2 regions of the Marinomonas sp. PE14-40 genome follow, and region 2 is predicted to be linked to the other one. Evidence: predicted binding sites of a transcription regulator. Region 2 holds the regulator's gene; the other holds the start of a gene.
What was found. The regulator FNR, encoded in region 2, switches genes on or off when oxygen is low (the NO sensors DNR and NnrR bind a similar motif). The targets are predictions, from matches to a motif close to TTGATNTANATCAA.

Region 1: the regulator FNR is predicted to act here: its motif matches at 3,402-3,415, upstream of ubiM (5-demethoxyubiquinol-8 5-hydroxylase UbiM).

What each region holds. Positions count from the first base shown of each region.
Region 1 is NZ_CP130700.1:1,963,498-1,972,945, reverse strand. Features, by position in the region: gene Q0A08_RS09035 (sensor domain-containing diguanylate cyclase) at 1-992, opposite strand, end outside; gene Q0A08_RS09030 (hypothetical protein) at 1,230-1,493, shown strand; gene Q0A08_RS09025 (VanZ family protein) at 1,699-2,100, shown strand; gene ubiM (5-demethoxyubiquinol-8 5-hydroxylase UbiM) at 2,140-3,339, opposite strand; gene Q0A08_RS09015 (sulfite exporter TauE/SafE family protein) at 3,508-4,239, shown strand; gene Q0A08_RS09010 (DUF4345 domain-containing protein) at 4,256-4,654, shown strand; gene Q0A08_RS09005 (2TM domain-containing protein) at 4,773-5,300, shown strand; gene Q0A08_RS09000 (NUDIX domain-containing protein) at 5,324-5,728, shown strand; gene Q0A08_RS08995 (NCS2 family permease) at 5,861-7,303, opposite strand; gene Q0A08_RS08990 (GlxA family transcriptional regulator) at 7,871-8,905, opposite strand; gene Q0A08_RS08985 (alpha/beta hydrolase family protein) at 9,076-9,448, shown strand, end outside.
Region 2 is NZ_CP130700.1:1,010,623-1,020,070, reverse strand. Features, by position in the region: gene Q0A08_RS04665 (BolA/IbaG family iron-sulfur metabolism protein) at 1-216, shown strand, start outside; gene Q0A08_RS04660 (STAS domain-containing protein) at 241-543, shown strand; gene Q0A08_RS04655 (SpoIIE family protein phosphatase) at 558-1,700, shown strand; gene Q0A08_RS04650 (YecA family protein) at 1,742-2,395, opposite strand; gene Q0A08_RS04645 (RecQ family ATP-dependent DNA helicase) at 2,491-4,227, shown strand; gene Q0A08_RS04640 (SprT family zinc-dependent metalloprotease) at 4,227-4,709, shown strand; gene Q0A08_RS04635 (hypothetical protein) at 4,805-4,957, shown strand; gene ttcA (tRNA 2-thiocytidine(32) synthetase TtcA) at 5,115-5,951, shown strand; gene Q0A08_RS04625 (YfaZ family outer membrane protein) at 5,961-6,512, shown strand; gene Q0A08_RS04620 (adenine phosphoribosyltransferase) at 6,564-7,106, opposite strand; gene fnr (fumarate/nitrate reduction transcriptional regulator Fnr) at 7,128-7,889, opposite strand; gene hemN (oxygen-independent coproporphyrinogen III oxidase) at 7,919-9,286, opposite strand; gene Q0A08_RS04605 (sulfite exporter TauE/SafE family protein) at 9,389-9,448, opposite strand, start outside.

The DNA of each region.
Region 1 (9,448 bases), 950 kb from region 2:
TCATCGCTTAATTTTGGCTCTAGAGGGTGTTGGTTTTTTTGCTCATGCTTACATTCATACATCTTGTTATCAGCCTGTTGAATGTAACTTTCAATCGAACTAGGTAAGAGACTATTGCATTCAATTAAACCGTAAGAGAAACCCACTTCGTATTCAAGCTCTTGAGATGAGACAACACTTTTAAGATTGTTTGAAAGCTTTTCAATCATTTCATCTGCAGCATTAAGGTCAGAATTAAACAGTAGGGCAATAAATTCATCCCCGCCGATTCGAGCCAATAGATCAAAATTTCTAAAGCTCGATTTCATCACACTGGCAAATAATTGTAGTGCATTATCTCCTTCACTATGGCCGTGTACATCATTGATCTGTTTGAAGTTATTTAAATCAAAATAGACTAAAGTTGCAGGCATGTTTTGCTTTTTATTGAAGTTTAAATAATGGTTGGCAACAAGCGTAAAGCCACGACGATTGGATAGGTTAGTCAGTTCATCCATGGTTGAAAGTTGAATGGCACAAAGTTCTTGTTCAACAGTATATGCAAGGTCCGATAGGGCGGTTAAGTCTTCCTCGGTTAGCTTCTTAGGTTTTTTATCTATGATGCAAAGGGTGCCTATTTTTTCACCGTTAGCTGCTGTTAAAGGATGACCAGCATAAAAGCGAATGTTGGGATCACCAGTTACTAAGGGATTATCAGTAAAGCGAGAGTCTTCAAGGGCATCTTTTATGTAAAAAGTGCTATCTCCTAAAATAGCATGACCACAAAAAGAGATGTCTCTTGGCGTCTCTGAAACCGCGAGTCCGTCACTCGATTTGAACCACTGTCGATTTTCATCAACTAGGCTCACCAATGCGATAGGGACATTGAATAGTCTTTTAGCCATTCTGGTGACTCTGTCAAAGCGCTCTTCTGGTAAGGTGTCTAAAATGTTTAACGCCTTGAGTGTTTCCAGCCGCTTTTCTTCAGTGTTTGGTAATTCAGGTTTTTTCATAAATTAGTCCATTATGAATTTATTGATGTTTAGCCTGCTACGGACTTTTAGGTAGCCGTTTTTTATCTGTGCCTATTTTTGAACCTTCTTCAATTATTAGACTAAGATTTAAGTGTAGTTACTTATTTAGTTGTGGCTAATTTTCACAAATAAAAATTAGTAATAAGACAAACTTGCTAGATACATACCTATCTGTTCAAATATGAAACAGATTGAAAGATTTTTAGGGGAAGGGTTATGCAATTGGATAAACCCATTGGTGCTTATCAAACGAGTTTAGCTGGGATACAAAAAGCTGAGCAACAAATGTCGAATGCGGCAAGGGATGTCGCTGCGTCTAGCGCGACCAGCCCTGATACTGAGCGACCAATACAAGCTACCCAAGATATGAATCAATCTTTGATAAAGCAGCAAGAAGCCAAGCTTCAATTTGAGGCATCGGCCAAAGCGCTAGAAGCCAGTAATGGAACACTGGGTAGCTTAATAGATATCAAAGTTTGATAAACTTTTAATAAAGGTGTTTGACTGGCTCTCCTCAGAATTCTCCTTTCCTTCTTTATCTTCTACTTTTCATACAAGATCCTTTGTACTCTGCTCATCACGCTGGCATCAATTTTGATTTTCGCATTTTGTGTCACAAAATAGACGAATCTAAAAACTCGGTATACTCTTAAGCACCAGTCTATTAAAACGTGTTTAGTATCCCATGCAAAAAATTCTCTTATGTGTCACTTCTTTGTTTGTCGCTTTTGTTTTTTGGATTATCTTTATGGCAAACACGGGACAAGATATGTGGCTATTTGAATTTACACGTAAAGTCCCATTTGGCGATAAGTTAGGTCACTTTTTCGTATTTGGGAGCTTAACTCTAATGGCTAATCTTGCCTCTCGTGGCAGCTTGATTCACTTTAAATTTGGTTCGATTTACTGGGGAAGTCTGGCGGTAATAATTTTTGTAACACTAGAAGAGTTAAGTCAGTACTTTTTCGCAACCCGCACCTTAGATCTATTCGACTATCTTGCCAACCTCATAGGGATTTTATGCTTTACTGGGTTGAGTCGTGAAATGATGAATACAGCCCTATTTCGAAATAGGGCCATCAATTAGGACAAAGCTTACTATTAAGGCGACTTACTCGCAGGTCCCTTAACGGACTTGCGTTAGTCTGTGGGTGACAAGTCTTTTAAAGGGCAATACCTTATTGCCAAGTCTGATACCGATTTTTCTGACGGCTTTAGCCAATGGTGCCTTATTGGTATAGAGGGTAACTATGGTATTGGTTGCATCATAAAGTGGTTTGCTTAAAAGTTTATGGCGGGCTTCGTATTCGTGTAACAAACGTTTTGACGCGATATTTTTTCCTTTACTGTGCGCCTTAATAATCAGCTGAGCGAGTGTGTCCGCCGAACGTAAACCTAAGTTGAAACCATGTGCTGTAACTGGGTGCATACCAACAGCAGCATCGCCAATCAGGGCAAAATTTTGGCTAATGAAGCGATCGGACATAACGCCAACGAGTGGATAGGCGATTGGTTTGCTAATGAGAGTCATCTTGCCTAACCTGTGATTCAACATGGATTGAGCCTCAGCACAAAAGGCCATATCACCTAAGGCAAGTAAGCGTTCTGATTCGCTGGCGTTGACGGTAATCACAATGGAAGAGGTATTCTCTGCAAGGGGTAAAATAGCACAGGTTTTATCATACTGAAAGCATTCTTGGGCGGTGTTATTGTGGCTGCCTTCATGCTTCATGTTGCACACTAACATAACCTTTCCGTAATCTTTCATTTTAGCGCTTAAGCCCATCATACGGCGTGTTTCAGAAAAACGACTGTCAGAAGATACTAAGAGTTTGCATTCGATCAGAACATCGTCAGATTCAATTAAACAAGTATCTTGATTAGTATGGAGTTTTTTTACCTTTTGTTCACAGATTAAGCTGATATTGGGTTGTGTTTTAACTTGGTTATATAGCGCTTGTCGGATTTGATAGTTAGCGACTAAGTAGCCAAGCGAAGCGTTTGGATCATCCGATCGATCAAACTCTAACGTCGATGTTGATTCATTCGATAAGGTATTAAGGTCGCCATTAATAACCTTAGCTTCTTTAATTGGGTGTATAACGTCGGCTGGAAATGTTTGCCATACCCCTAATTCAGACAAGATAGTTTTAGATAAATGTGTCATAGCAATATCTCTACCATCGAATTGAGGTTGCGCAATATTTTCTATTGATTGTTTGTCTATTAAGGCAATTTTCAGGCCTGATTGGGCAAGACTTAGCGCAAAACTTAATCCGGTTGGCCCTGCACCGATTATGGCAATATCTAGCTTTTTCTTGTCCATTACTTACCTCAATATCAATAAAACGTTTTAAAGGCAGGCTATCAGTTTGTACCCTTTTAAGGCTGATATAAGTCATGTGGTGAGATTAAAGGTGAGAATCTAGCTTAGATTTTAAGGGGCTTGGCTCTATGTTAAGCTTTCTCAAATTAATCAATAAAAAGAGTATGTATGGATTGGATGCTAGGGGCTTTTTTTGTGATGGCCTTGTTTGCCGCCATACTATCCACATTAGCTGGCTTTGGTTCAGCTTTGATCTTGATTAGTGCGACCTCTCTTATGTTCGATATAAAATGGAGCATAGCGTTAACCAGCTTCTTTTATTTCTATAACACCTCCTTAAAAACCTACTATTTAAAGCCCTATATCAACTGGCCACTGGTATTTAAGCTGAGTCTCCTTTCTATTCCTGGTGTGTTTATTGGCGCCTATTCTTTGTTATTTTTAGATGCGAACTGGCTTGTATTCATACTTGTCGCTATGTCTTTGCTTTACTTAGTAATTGATCTATTTCGTCTTATGCCAAATTACAAGATCAGTGATAGTGTCTTAATTTTTACGGGTTTTATCTATGGTCTTGTTTCGGGAGCCGTGGGTTCTGGCAGCCTCATAAAAGCCTTGGTTTTTAAACAGCTAGCATTGAAAAAGGAAGTTTTCGTTGCCTCTATGGCTGCCAGTGCCTTGCCATTAAATATCATTAAGATAAGTATTTTTACTTGGGCATCATTAGTTGCATTTGAGGATCTGTCTTATCTTATAGTCCTTTTGTTAGCTAGTTACCTAGGGACTCAGATTGGTAAATATTATTTATCAAAATTGAAACAGAAATGGTTTGATCATCTTGTTAGACTTATCTTACTGATGTTATCTATCAGCTTAATTTTTAAGGCTATAACAAATTAACTAAAAGGGATTAGTAATGACACTAGCGCAATGGATTATTCGTTTAAATGCTTTATTTTTTAGTCTTTACGGTTTGTTGTTTTTCTTTGTGCCGGAAACGCTTTTATTTTGGGTAACAGGCTCAGCTGCGAATACTACTTCTGCCATGATTGATACTCGGGCAACTTATGGTGGTATGAGTTTGGCGATTGGGTTATTACTTTTCTATTTCTCAATGAAACTGGTTTATGAGAAATTAGGCTTAGTATTCGTCATCTTAATTATGGGGAATATGGCTTTTGGTCGTAGTTTAGGTATTTTACTTGATGGTAACCCGAACCCGGTTATGTGGCTGTTTTTAGTCGGGGAGTTAGTTACCTTAATTATTAGTGCTGTCTTACTCACTAGAGGGCAGCTTAAGTCCCAATTAACTTAACGACAGTTTTATGTAAGTGATTGAAATATATAGGGTGTCACCTTGGTGTCATGCTGGTGTCGTTCTGAATCTTTGGGTCTGTTGTTAAAATTTATTCTTATTATTTTAAGGGATGGCTATGGGTGTTAAACAGTTAAGATTGGATAAAGGCTGGTCTCAAGAAGAGCTGTCACAACTGTCTGGTTTAAGTGTGCGTACTATTCAGCGTATTGAACAAGGCAATAAGGCAGGGTTGGAAAGTCTGAAATCCCTTGCTGCAGTCTTTGAGTTACAGGTATCTGACCTACATAAGATTGAACCTAATCTAATGGCTAGTTCCAAAACTGAAAAACAGGAGTCGGATAATATGAATGAAGAAAGTAGCAACAATGGGAAGGAATCAGCTGAAAAAGCTGCTGTCATTGCTCAGGTGAAGCGTATAAAAGCCTTTAATAAAAACTTACTTAGCTATGCAGGTGTCATCTTACTTTTATTGGTGATTAACCTGCTGACAAGTCCAGATTATTTTTGGGTAGTTTGGCCTGCGCTAGGTTGGGGAATTGCTTTATTGATTCAGGGATTAAGTGCGCACGAAGTTGTGAATGTATTTGGCTCTGACTGGGAAAAGAAACAAATTGAAAAGCGTTTAGGTAAAAATCAAGATTAACCGAACTAGAAGAGACTTTATTCATGGAGCAACACCCTTGTGTATCCTTTTTATTAATTCGAGATAATAAGATACTACTAGAAAAGCGTTCTTTATTAAAAACGTCTGATCCAGGTTTGGTCGCTATCCCTGGTGGACATATGGAGGAAGGGGAAACACAAGTGCAAACTCTGCACCGTGAAATGGATGAAGAATTAGCGATAAAGGCTTTGTCGAGTTATTACCTCTGTTCCTTGTATCATAAGGCAACCGCTGAATTGCAGTTAATTCATTATTATGTGATTCATGGCTGGCAAGGTGAGATTAAAGCACTAGAAGCCGATGAGGTGTTTTGGTCAAAGATAGAGATTTCTGATATAGAGATAGCATCAGATAGAATCGCTTTAAATGAGTACTTACGTTTACAGTCTATTTTGAATAAAAACTAAGAAGTTAGAATAAAACTAAGAAGCTAGAGCTACTTCTTGGTTCAATATCAGGTAAAACATTAAGCATTAAAAAAGGGCCTTCAATGAAGGCCCTTTTTCGTTTCTTAGGTATTAAGATTTGTTACAACAAACTTAGTGACCTAGGAAGATAAACTTCAGAATGAATAGCACAGTTAATGCCCATACACCTGCAGATACTTCATTTGCCTTACCACCACCAACTTTAAGAATGGTGTATGTTAGGAAGCCAAGTGCAATACCGTTTGCAATAGAGAAGGTGAAAGCCATCATTACAGTTGTAACAACTGCTGGGGCAAATTCAGTTAGATCGTTCCAGTCGATTTTCTTCAGAGAACTCATCATCAACATAGCAACGTAGATCAAAGCACCATCTACTGCGAAGGCTGGTAGCATTTTCGCTAATGGTAAGAAGAACATACCGAGTAAGAAAAGCACACCGATAGTTACCGCTGTCAGACCAGTACGGCCACCAACAGAGACACCCGCTGCAGACTCAGCGTAAGATGTTACCGGTGGGCAACCAAACGCTGTACCTATTACAGATGAGATAGAGTCAGCTTTAAGAGACTTACTTAGGCCTTCAATATTACCTTTTTCGTCTTGTAGGTTAGCTCGTTCAGCAACACCCATAAGAGTACCGGCAGTATCAAAGATGTTTACGAACAAGAAGGTTACAATGACAGGGATCATAGCGACTTCAAGTGCGCCCATGACATCCGCTTTCCAAAGAATTGGTTCGATAGCTGCAAAATCTGGTACAGCTAGCATTCCGCCATAGGCGACGAAGCCGGAAGCAGGTGCCCAAGACTTAGCTTCTTCAGCAACGACGAAGAAGTCAGTTGGTAGGATCCAAGTCATGATGAAAGCGACTAAAGTCGTGATACCAATACCCAGTACAACCGCACCAAATACTTTACGATAGCTAAGAACAGCGATCAGGAAGAAACTTAAAAGACCAAGCGCAGGCGCTTCAGGACCAAATTTACCAAAGCCAAAGTGTGTTAGATCAGCAAGAGCTAAGGCGTTATTTGGATCTGGTACTATCACCCCAGTGAAACGAAGACCGATAAAACCTAAGAACAAACCAACACCTGCTGTCATAGCAAGACGTAAGCTCATAGGAATACTATCTAGCATCCATTCACGTAATCGCGTCACACTCATTAACACAAAGAGCATGCCTGAAATAAAGACAGATCCTAGTGCAATTTCCCAGCTATAGCCCATAGAGCCAACAACAGAGAAGGTGAAAAATGCGTTAAGTCCCATGCCCGGTGCAAGACCAACAGGCCAATTTGCGTACAAGCCCATTAGAATGGTGGCAATCGCAGCACCAAGACAAGTGGCTAGGAATAAGCCGTCAAATGGCATGCCTGTTTTCGACATGATGATAGGGTTTAGAACGATGATATAAGACATGGTAACGAAGGTGGTTAAACCTGCCATCATCTCAATTTTGGGGGTGGTCTTGTGAGCAGCAAGTTTAAAGAGGCGTTCTAGAAAGCCACCTTTGCTGCCCTGATTATTATCATAAGCTTGGTTAACCTGATTCATAACTACAGTACTCTAATTATTTTAATCGTTTATGCCGCTTCTTTTTATTATAACGGCGCGATTGTTAAGTGATTTTTAAGTAAAAAGCCTCTTAACTGATTCGAGAAAAGAAAGCTGTGTTGGACCTTTCTTTCTCAATACTTGAACGATTGTACAGGTTTTGAACTGGGAATAAAGACTAGTAATTTCACATAGTGGTGGGTTTTACAAAAAGTTTGCACTTTTTATTTTGTGCCACACTTGCCTTTTTTCTTTATTTAAAATCTTGTACAAAAAACAGTATATGAAAGAATAATTTATCTCACGTGAATGAAATAAATAGTAGGTTATGAATAAAGTCAAAAAACATGAAATTGTCACATTATAAAAACTTATTATGATGTGAAATGATATTTAGTTGATTGAATCAGTCGTGTAAGTCCAACGAGGATATTATAATACAATTAAATAGTTCTTATAAAACAATGATATAGCTTTTTACTTCTTATTCTCATAAACAGGGTTTATTTTCATTATTATGAATGGGTCACATGTTATTCAGTCTCACCTTACTGTTGAATATTTAATTTAACTTGGTGATTTTCGCGCAAAGCGCTTTCTATAAGCGCCAGGTGTGACGCCAACCCTTTGTTTGAAGAGCTTTCTAAAAGAATTCGCATCTTGTAAACCTACTCGATAGGTAATTTGTTCGAACGCTTCTTGGCTTGATTCCAATAAATGTTTAGCTCTTTCTAAGCGTAAGTTTTGTAGGTATTGAATTGGTGTTTGTTGGGTCGCTTCCTTAAACCGGCGAATGAAATTGCGCATGCTCAAACCGAATTCCTGCACAAGGCCTTCCATACTGACCGGCTGGTGTAACTGCTTCTCAAGCCAAATCTGAATTCTTAAAATTTCATTATCATGATGATTCTTTTTAAATGTAGTGCTGGCATAAGGTGTTTGGCTGCGATCACCTGTATCTACCAAAAGTTTTTTGGCACACTCAGCAGCAAGTTGGGGTGAACCAAACTTACGAATAATATAGAGCAGCAGGTCGGCGCTGCTAGTTGAACCACCCGAGCACATAATCAGGCCATCATCAGTTACTGTTCGCTCTGTGTGTACCTTTACTTTAGGAAAGTGCTGTTGCATTTGTTCGCTAAAGAGCCAATGAGTTGTTGCTCTTTTATTATCTAATAAACCAGCTTGAGCGCTAACAAACGCCCCAGTACAGATATTGGCAATATAAGCACCTTGTTTGTGTTGTTCTTTCAACCAATTGCTCATGGGGCTTAATAGTGGCAACTCAGACAAAATATTAAACATGAACCCAGGCACTATGATAAGCCTAGGTGTATTTGGGGCTGCGGGAGTTGCTTGGATAATCGATTTTTCCGGTGTCAGAATTAAACCGCCAGTACTTTGAATACTCTTGCCAGTTAGTGATGCGGTTTCAAACTCAAATGGCTTCTCTTGTGCTTGATGCCTTTCTTCTTTCTGTGAGTTCGTTTTTTGAGATCTGAGTAAGTACTGATGAATAACATTGGCGGTTTCTAAAAACTCCATACTGGCCGCAACACTGGTAGAAGAGCAGCGATCAGCCATTAGTATTGTCACCTTCATTTTTATCCCTCGCTCGTTTTATTAAGTATAGGCATAAATAACCCTAAACAAGTCATTTATGCCTATGGTTGTGTTTAAAAGCAAGCCATAAACTGACTGAAGCCTTGTATCACTTGATTGTCTTAACGGCTGTGTTGTGGTGCTTTATTTGTATAAGGAGAGGGATAAGGATGAAGAAAATATTGTATAGCCTATTAAAAAAGCCTTTTTTTGGTCGTTTCAACAAACCTTGGCGTTGGCCTGATGATATTAATCAGAAGGATTGGCAAAGGCTTTCATTTGAGAGTGAATCTGGGGCAAAAATTTCAGCACTAATTGCTGAATCCCTTTCTGTAGATATAAAAGGAGCTGTTTTATTGTGCCACCCCATGGGGGTGTCGGCTAAAGGCTTCTGGTTAAGGTATGGCCATGCTCAGCTATTACGTCAATCTGGCTATCATGTAATGGTGTTTGATTTTAATGGTTTTGGTGAGTCTGGCTCAACGACAATGGATTTCCCACTAGATGTATTAGCAGCAGGCAATGCCTTGCAAAGTCAATATC
Region 2 (9,448 bases):
GTGCCTGAGGGCAGTGAGTCTCATTTTAAATTAACACTTGTTAGTGATGATTTTGTTGGGAAGCGATTGGTTCAAAGACATCAGACTGTGTATAAAGTATTAGCGCAGCAGATGAACATGATTCATGCATTAGCGCTTCATATTTACACCCTCGATGAGTGGCAATCTAGACAAGAAAATGCCCCTTTATCACCTAAATGCCATGGAGGCGAATAGACTTTTAGTCATTTGTGAAGTGATATGAGTATAACGGTAACGGTTGAGCAGAACTCAGAACGAGTAGGTATTCGGGTAGTAGGAAGCTTCGATTTTTCATTATTTAATGATTTTCGATCAGCTTACTCTGATTACTTAACTGGATTCAAAGAGCTTGTTGTTGATATGCAAGCTGTGGAGTATCTGGATAGTGCTGCATTAGGTATGTTACTTAGTATGCGAAACTCTGTTTCGAGTGATACGGATATCATTATTGCAAACTCTAATTCTTTTATACGAAATATCCTTATGATTTCTCGGTTTGATAAAAGGTTTACAATAACTTAATGGACTCGAATAGCATGAAGCTACTGGTTGTTGATAGTGAAGAGATTTATCGTGATATTATTTCTACTTGTGTAGAATCTCGTGGTCTTCAAACTAAAACGGCAGCCTCTATGGATGAAGCGCTCGCATTGTATAATGAATGGGAGCCCGATCTAATTACCCTAGAAGTTTTATCCCCCTCAGGAGATGGCATCAAGTTAATTAAACAGCTTAAAGATGTCGCTCAAGATAGAATTATTCCTATCATGGTGATCACTTTCAAATCTGATGATGCAACGATGAATGCGTGTATCAAAGCTGGGGCTGATGATTTTCTTGCAAAACCTTTTAACGATATTTTATTTAACACGCGTTTAAGTACACATTTACGTAACGTGATGTTTAGTAAGGAAACATTTCAAAAGAATCGTGATTTAATCTATTTTCAAAGCATGATCGAACGTGAGCATAGAATGGCGCACCAGGTATTGGCTCATGCTATGGACCGTAGTGAAGACCACGATGAAAAAGTCGCAGTGACACGTTTGGCTGCAACTACATTTAATGGTGATATTGCCTTGATAAAGCGTCGTGAAGATGGTGCTTTACTTTTATTTGTTGGTGATTTTACAGGCCATGGTTTACCTGCTTCAATTGGCGCATTGCCTCTCACTCAGGCTTTCTTTAAAGCTGCCAGTGATAATACGAGCGTTGCTCAGTTAGCAGCTCATTTTAATAGCATATTAATCGATATATTGCCTGATTACATGTTTTGCGCTGCTTATATCATGTTGCTGAAACCCAATGATTGTTTGGAGTTTTGGGGTGGTGGTATGCCTCATGCTTTTATAATAGGTCAAGACAATATAGACATGGAAGGTATCCACTCTAAGCACATGCCATTGGGTATTTTGTCGAGAGATGAATTTGAAGATACTACCACTGAAATAAGCTTGTGCTCGGGATCTAGAGTTGTGATCGCATCTGACGGTGTTTTGGAGATGTGTAACGATGAAGGTATTATGCTAGGCGATGAACAGTTTAAATCGATACTTGCTGAGCAAGAAAACACTATTTCGGTAGATAATTATCAGTCTGCTTTGATAGAGCGTTTATTGTCGTATCAAGGGGCAGCTGAGCAGCTTGATGATATAACCTTGCTTTCTATCAATACCTAAAGATAACCAAGTATTGTTTGGTTATCTTTATCTTTTAATACTTACTTTTTCTTGTTTTTACTCTTGCCTGCTTTCTTTTTGTTATTAGCGGTTTTCTTGTTGTGGCTTGGCTTATTTACCTTCTTCTCTGGCTCTGTTCTAAGAGCAAGGTAAAGATCGGTTACAACTTCTGGGATTTGTTCGATACAAGATTGAGTTAACTTTTGGTTACTTTTTATTTGGCTAACTTCTTCATCTTCAAAAAGGTCGGAAGCAACCATGAAAGGAAGAAGTAGCTCTGCTATAGCGTCTTCTTTATCGTTTTCAAACCAAAACCTTTCAGTTAAAAATACGCCTTCCATAAAGCCAGAGGCCCACTCTTGTAATTCACTTAATTCTTCAGGGCTATCTGCTAAAGCAAGTTCACAAGGGATAATGAATTCATCTTCAGACTCTAGTTCTTTTTGAATATCTAAATGAAGTCGTTCTAGAAGCGTTATGATTTGCTTTTCTTGTTTTTCATTTGAAAAGCTTGGAGCTTGCTCAAAAATAATTTCCATCCAGTTTTTAGGAGGGTAAGCTGCTGGACAGATACTTAATGCAGTTAAAAAGCCATGCGCCATGACAAAATTTTGGCACTCTTCGTGAACCGAATCTGATTCTAAAAAGTCTTCTAATGTTTCAAGTTCTAAATCATCAAGTGGTTGATGTGACATTTTTTAATCCTACAAAAATAATGACGCATATTTTAACTAAAAGATGTTTGAAAATCGATGCGAAAATAATGACTTTGTAAGATAATCATCCGTCTATGAAAATGATTAAAGAATTATTAGAAAAATTTGGCCATCAGAGCTTTCTGCCGCTTCAAGAAGAGGCGATTAAAGCTATTGTTGATGGACAGGATTTGTTATTAATTTCGCCAACAGGTGGCGGTAAGTCACTTGTTTATCAGTTACCTGCGTTGAGGCTGGAAGGTGTTGCTGTCATTGTTTGCCCTTTGTTAGCGTTAATGACACAGCAAGTAGAGAAGCTCAAATCAATCGGTATTAAGGCTGAATTTTTAAACTCAACCTTAAATCCAGGTGAGCAAGATGATTTATCCTATTCTCTAAGGGGTCATTCAATCGATTTACTATTTTTGTCGCCCGAAAAATTACTGCAGCCATCTGTTATTGGTTTATTAGAACACACTAAAGTTTCTTTTTTTGCTATTGATGAGGCGCATTGTATTTCCCAGTGGGGTCAGGGGTTTAGGCCGGAATACGGAAGTCTCGGCTTAATCCGCGAGAAATTTCCAAGTACACCTATTGTTGCCATGAGTGGCAGTGCAGATGCAAAAACTCAATCAGAGATTCTGAGGTCATTATCTTTAAACTCTCCGAAAGTTCTTCAACATAGTTATAACCGGGAAAACATTGAAATAACAATTTCCCAAAAGCGATTGGCAAACAAACAATTATTAAACTTCATTAATCAAGATGCACTGCTTGGATCAGGTATTGTTTACTGCCGCTCACGACGTAAAGTTGAAGAATTAAGTGCTTGGCTTAATGGACAGGGGGTCTCTAGCCTTTATTTTCATGCAAATGTTGCAGACAAAGATAAAGAGAAAAACCTCAAGTTATTCTCCGAAGGCGATAATATTGTAATGGTTGCAACGTCAGCTTTTGGCATGGGCGTTGACTTTGATAAGGTCCGTTTTGTGGCGCATATGGATCTTCCGAATAGTGTTGAAAACTACTATCAGGAAATAGGAAGGGCAGGGCGTGATGGTCGACCTGCAAGGGCATTACTGCTATATGGCTTGCAAGATATGTTAAAGCTCTTGCAGTTTGAGATGGAAGTGAATTTTTCATCTGAATCGGATTGGAAACGAACATTAGGTTTTTGTAAAATTTTAGAGGCAAGAGGTTGTCGCAGACAAAGTCTCTTAACGCATTTTGATGAAACAATTCCTAAATGCGGAAATTGTGATAGATGCAAAAATAAAGAAGTGGAGCAAAATGTAACCATTGCTGCTCAGAAATTTTTATCTTTATTACATAAGACTAAAGGAGTCGTCTCTATTGGTGTTCTTATTCAAATATTAATGGGTAAGAAAACCAAGGCAGTTTTTTCTTGCATGGGACAGGATATGAGTTTGTTTGGTAAGGGAGAGGAGCTCAATGAAATCAGTTGGAAAAAGTTAGCACGCTACCTGATTGCTAATGAATATATATTGGTTCATCAGTTTTCTCCTTTTCAACTCGCTCTTCAAGAGAAATCGAAAGCCATACTGAAATCTGAAGTACAGGTGGTTATAAATGATGATTACTTTTATTCAAATCATGAGGTTTTACCTATGGCTGAATATAAAAAGAAGTTAATTCAATGGCACGCTAATGCGGGTGTTGACGTTTTCACAGTTAAACAACTTGATCTCGTTGCGCAGCATAGGCCTAAAACCTTGGCGGCGATGAGTCGATTGACGGGTCTTGCTAAACATGTGCTTGAGCCACTGTCACCACCAATCTATGACGTAGTAAAAATAAGTGTGCCGAACTAATGTATAGAAAGGAGTTTGAAGAAGCGGCGACTAATGCGGTATTGGAGTCCTTTAATAGAGCTAACCAGTACTTTGAAACCGACGTTGAAATGGTCTCGATTAAATTTAACCAAAGGGGCTCGGCGGCAGGTACTGCATACTTACAACGTCATGAAGTAAGATTTAATTATGATATGTATCTTCAAAACCCTAATGAATTTCTTTCTACTGTCGTGCCGCATGAAATAGCACATATATTTGTTTATCAACTCTTTGGTCCAAAAGTTAGGCCTCATGGTAAAGAGTGGAAGAGTGTGATGATGAATGTTTTTAATTTAGCACCAAATCGTACTCATAACTTTGACGTTAAGGCGCCAGCGAAAAGTTTTCTGTATTTGTGTGACTGTATGGAGCATGCCTTAACAATCAGGCGCCATAATCGAATTCTCAAAGGGGCTGAGTATCAGTGCAGAAAGTGCAGAGCTAAATTAAGGAAAAAGTAAAATTGTTCCTATATCAAGCAGATATTAATTTGATATGAATCATTATTAAGGTATTATCTTGGCAAAATTTATCGCTATGTTTGCTTGGAGATGATATGAATAACACACTTAAACTTTTTGCTGGGTTTGCTATGGGATTGGCAACAGCTGTAATGGCTAACTTTGCGCCTATGATAGTACCTGCAATGCTGGCTGTCATTGCTGCAGCGGTTATTATCGATTCTCTAGGGATCAACAAGCAAGCTTAAGCTTAAAAAGAGCTAACCCTGTTAGCTCTTGTTTCACCCTGTAATTTCCTACCGATTAAAAAATTCGTCATATTTCCCTAATAGATTCAATTAATTGGATGCGATGGAATTGTTACTGTTGTAGAATGTCGCTATTTGTAATTATGTGAAAGTAGCAATGGATTTATCAACACGCCCGAAAGAAAAAACCGAACTTAATAAGCTTCATAAACGCTTAAGAAGGCTAACCGGACAAGCAATCGCCGACTTCAATATGATAGAAGATGATGACAAGGTCATGGTTTGTTTATCTGGGGGTAAAGACTCTTATACTATGTTGGAGATATTAAGAAATCTTCAAGCAAGTGCTCCGATAGAGTTTAGTATTGTTGCTGTTAACTTGGATCAAAAACAACCTGGTTTTCCTGAACATATTTTGCCTGAATATTTGTCATCAATTGGTGTTGATTATCATATTCTAGAGCGTGACACCTATAGTATTGTTAAAGAGCTTGTACCTGAAGGTAAAACGACATGTGGCTTATGTTCACGTTTAAGACGCGGTTCTTTATATGGTTTTGCGGATGAAATCGGTGCAACTAAAATTGCGCTTGGGCATCATAGAGATGATATCTTAGAAACTTTGTTTTTAAATATGTTTTTTGGTGGGAAAATTAAATCCATGCCGCCTAAATTGTTAAGTGATGATGGTCGTCATATGGTAATTAGACCACTTGCATACTGTAAAGAAAAAGATATTGAGACTTTTTCTGAAATAAAGGAATATCCGATTATTCCGTGCAATCTTTGTGGTTCACAAGAAAATTTACAGCGTCAGGTTATCAAAAATATGTTACAACAATGGGATAAAGAATATCCCGGTCGTACCGATACGTTGTTTACAAGTATGCAAAATATCGTACCGTCGCATATGGCAGATACAAATTTATTTGATTTTAAAGATTTATCTATTAGTCCAGATGCCTTAGATAAATTAAATATAATTTCACTATAGGATATATTGATGAGTTTTAATAAATATGCAATTACTTTTGCGCTTGGTTTGTTAAGTGTTGGAGCAAATGCTTCAAGTGTTTCAGGTACTCTATCTGATGATACGGCTAAATTAAATGCGTCTTTAAGCATAGATCCTGTTGAGATTGAAGCGGGTGCTTTGTATTTATCTGAAGGCGGTAAATCTGGTTATGTTGGCGTAATGATTGTTGATAAGGCTGACCCTATTGAAGTCGGCGTTGGTGCAAGATTGCGTGCAGTAGAGGGTGATCTAGGTGCTAACGATTCAGGTTACGGTGTAGGATTAGGTGGTTATTATCGTTACATTATTCCACAAGCTAACCGTGTAAGCATATATGCATCTGGTTATTACTACCCAGGGCTTTTCACCTATGGAGATATGAAAAGACAGCACGAAGCTGATTTGAGAGTGGAATATTTTGCAACACGTAATGCAAGAGTTTATTTTAGCTATAGTGTTGTAAAAACTGAATTTAATGATCATAGTGAAAAGTATACTTTGGATGAGGGTGTGCACATTGGAGTAGCAGCTTACTTCTAGGTGTGACTAAAACAGAATCAAAAAAAAGGGCGCTAAATTAGCGCCCTTTTTTTATTCGCCTTCAAAGGCGCAGAGACTATAAACGGGTATCTCTAAGTCACTAATAATCTGACTGCCTTTTAAATCAGGTAGGTCAATAATAGCTGCAACTTCTTTGATGTTAGCGCCTTGTGATTTTAATAGGCTGATAGCAGCGCAAAGCGTGCCACCAGTCGCTATTAAGTCGTCAAAGAGTAATACTTGATCACCCTCAGATACAGCACCTTCTTGAATCTCTAGCTCTGCTTCTCCGTACTCAAGCGCATACTTTTGTGAAATAGTTGCACCTGGTAGTTTGCCTTTTTTGCGCACAAGAATTAGAGGCTTTTGCAGCTCATAAGCAAGAATAGAAGCGATAAGAAAGCCACGAGCATCAATGCAGGCAATGTGGCTTATATCAGTTGCTATATACCTATGAATATAAGCATCAACAACCATTCTCAAACCCTTAGGGTCTGAGAAAATTGGAGTGATGTCTCTAAAACTAATACCTTCTTTAGGCCAGTCTTCAACTGTTTGTATTAAAGATTTTATGTAAAAATCATCGTAAAGCATTATATCGCCTTGTGTTAGCTATCAAATACTTTCAATTTTATCACAATCTTCTGACATGCCGATTAGTTTTTGCATTTGATCTAGATCGATAATGCTAATTTCTTTGCCATCAACTTGAATCATGCCGTTTTTTTGAAAACGTGTGATTACTCGACTAACGGTTTCAACTGCTAAACCAAGATAATTGCCGATTTCACCACGAGACATGGCAAGTCTAAATGATGTTGCAGAATAGCCACGTTTTTTAAAGCGCGCACTTAAATTTAGTAATAAAGAAGCGACTTTCTCATCTGCATTTTTTTTACCTAATAGCACCATCATTTGTTGGTCATCACAAATTTTGCGGCTCATCACTTTAAAAAGTTGATGCTTAAGAGTAGGGATCTGTTCAGATAATTGCTCTAAATGAGAAAAAGGAATTTCACACACCGTGGTTGTTTCAAGCGCTTTTGCAGACACTGGATAAATGTTTTTATCTATCCCGCTAAGGCCAAGAAGCTCACTTGGGCAGTAAAAGCCTGTAATTTGCTCTTCACCAGAGTTAGTGATATTAAAAGTTTTAAGTGTGCCGGTACGTACGGCATACACAGATTCGAACTCGTCTCCCTGACGAAATAAAATATCCCCTTTTTTTAGAGGTTTTTTACGTTCAATGATCTGATCCAATCGATTAACATCGTCATCAGCTAAAGAAATTGGCAGGCATAGCGCGCTAAGGCTGCAATTCTGGCATTGAGATGTAAGTTTACTGTTAAATCGAGCGTTGTTAAGAGCTAAAGACATAATGATCTCCCTGAACTTGATCTATGTTTCTAAATTACTTTAGAGTATGAAATTACGTTATTTAAGTATTTATCAAAAGTCATGCAAATGCAGCGGATTAAAAGTCTGCCAGAGTCCGTGACCCTAATATAAGGTATTGGCTCATTTGTTAACTTAATAATGCCGTCTTTCTCTAGTTTTCTAAGCTCTGATAGTTCATTTTTAAAGTAATTTGAAAATACGATATTAAACTCACTCTCAATGTCACTTGAATCTAGTTCAAAGTTGCAAATTAAAGACATAATGACCTTATGTCTTATTTGGTCGTCACGATTACTCATGTATCCCTTCATAATCGCTAACTGACCGCTTTCAATGCTTTTGCGATAATCTTTTGTCGCCGTATGATTTTGAACATATGTTTTGCCTATTTGACTGATAGCTGATGTGCCAAATGCCAATAGGTCACAGTTTGCATGTGTTGTATATCCTTGGAAATTTCGTTTCAACTCTCCTTTATTTTGTGCTTTTGCCAACGCATCCTTGGGTTTGGCGAAATGATCCATTCCTATGTATTGATAGCCTGCACTGGTAAGCATATCGATGCATAATTTAAGAATAGCTAATTTTGTATTTGTGTCTGGTAACTGATCTTCTGGAATCTGTCTTTGAGAAGCAAACCGTTTAGGTAAATGAGCATAGTTAAATACTGAAATCCTATCAGGATCAAGTTTGATTACTTGATTAAGGGTTTGTTCAAAGCTTTCAGCAGTTTGATATGGAAGCCCATATATTAGGTCGAAATTGATAGAGTGATAACCTAGTTTACGACTACACTGCATTAGGCTGTCAATTAATTCGTAGCTTTGTATGCGATTAATAGTAGTTTGGACTCGTTTGTCAAAATCTTGAATGCCATAGCTAAGGCGGTTAAAGCCGAGTTCTCTTAGTGCTGACAGCTTTTCTTGGCTAACTTCTCTTGGGTCAACCTCTATGCTGTATTCACCTTCATCATCGGGAAGTAAATTGAACTCTTGCTTGATGTAGTTAATCAATTTTTTAAAGGCATCGGTTGATAAGAAGGTAGGGGTGCCACCCCCAAAGTGAAGTTGTTGTACTTCTCTTTCATCGTTAAGCATTAAAGATTTAAGGCGAATTTCTTCAATAAGAAGTTCAAGGTACTCATCGCCTTTTTTGTAGTTACTTGTGATTACTTTATTGCACGCACAGTAATAGCAAAGCTTTGCGCAGTAGGGGACATGAAAGTAGAGACTTAATGGTTTTTTTGAGGGCATCAGCATTTCTTCAATTAAAGAGAGCTTGCTAATGTTGCTGCTAAATTGAGGTGCAGTAGGGTAAGAGGTATATCTAGGACCCGAAATATTATATTTTTGAATGAGTTGTGTATTCCAGAGCATCTAAACGTCCTATTAAAAATTCTTATAGTATTTTAACTGCTAAGGAAATTTAAAAATTGATATATGTCAGCCTTTTGGTTGGCGTGTTTTATAAATATGGCGCTATCTAAGGAAAGCAGCTTGTATTAAGTTTTGGAAAAATGGAAATGTCCAAATAGCGTA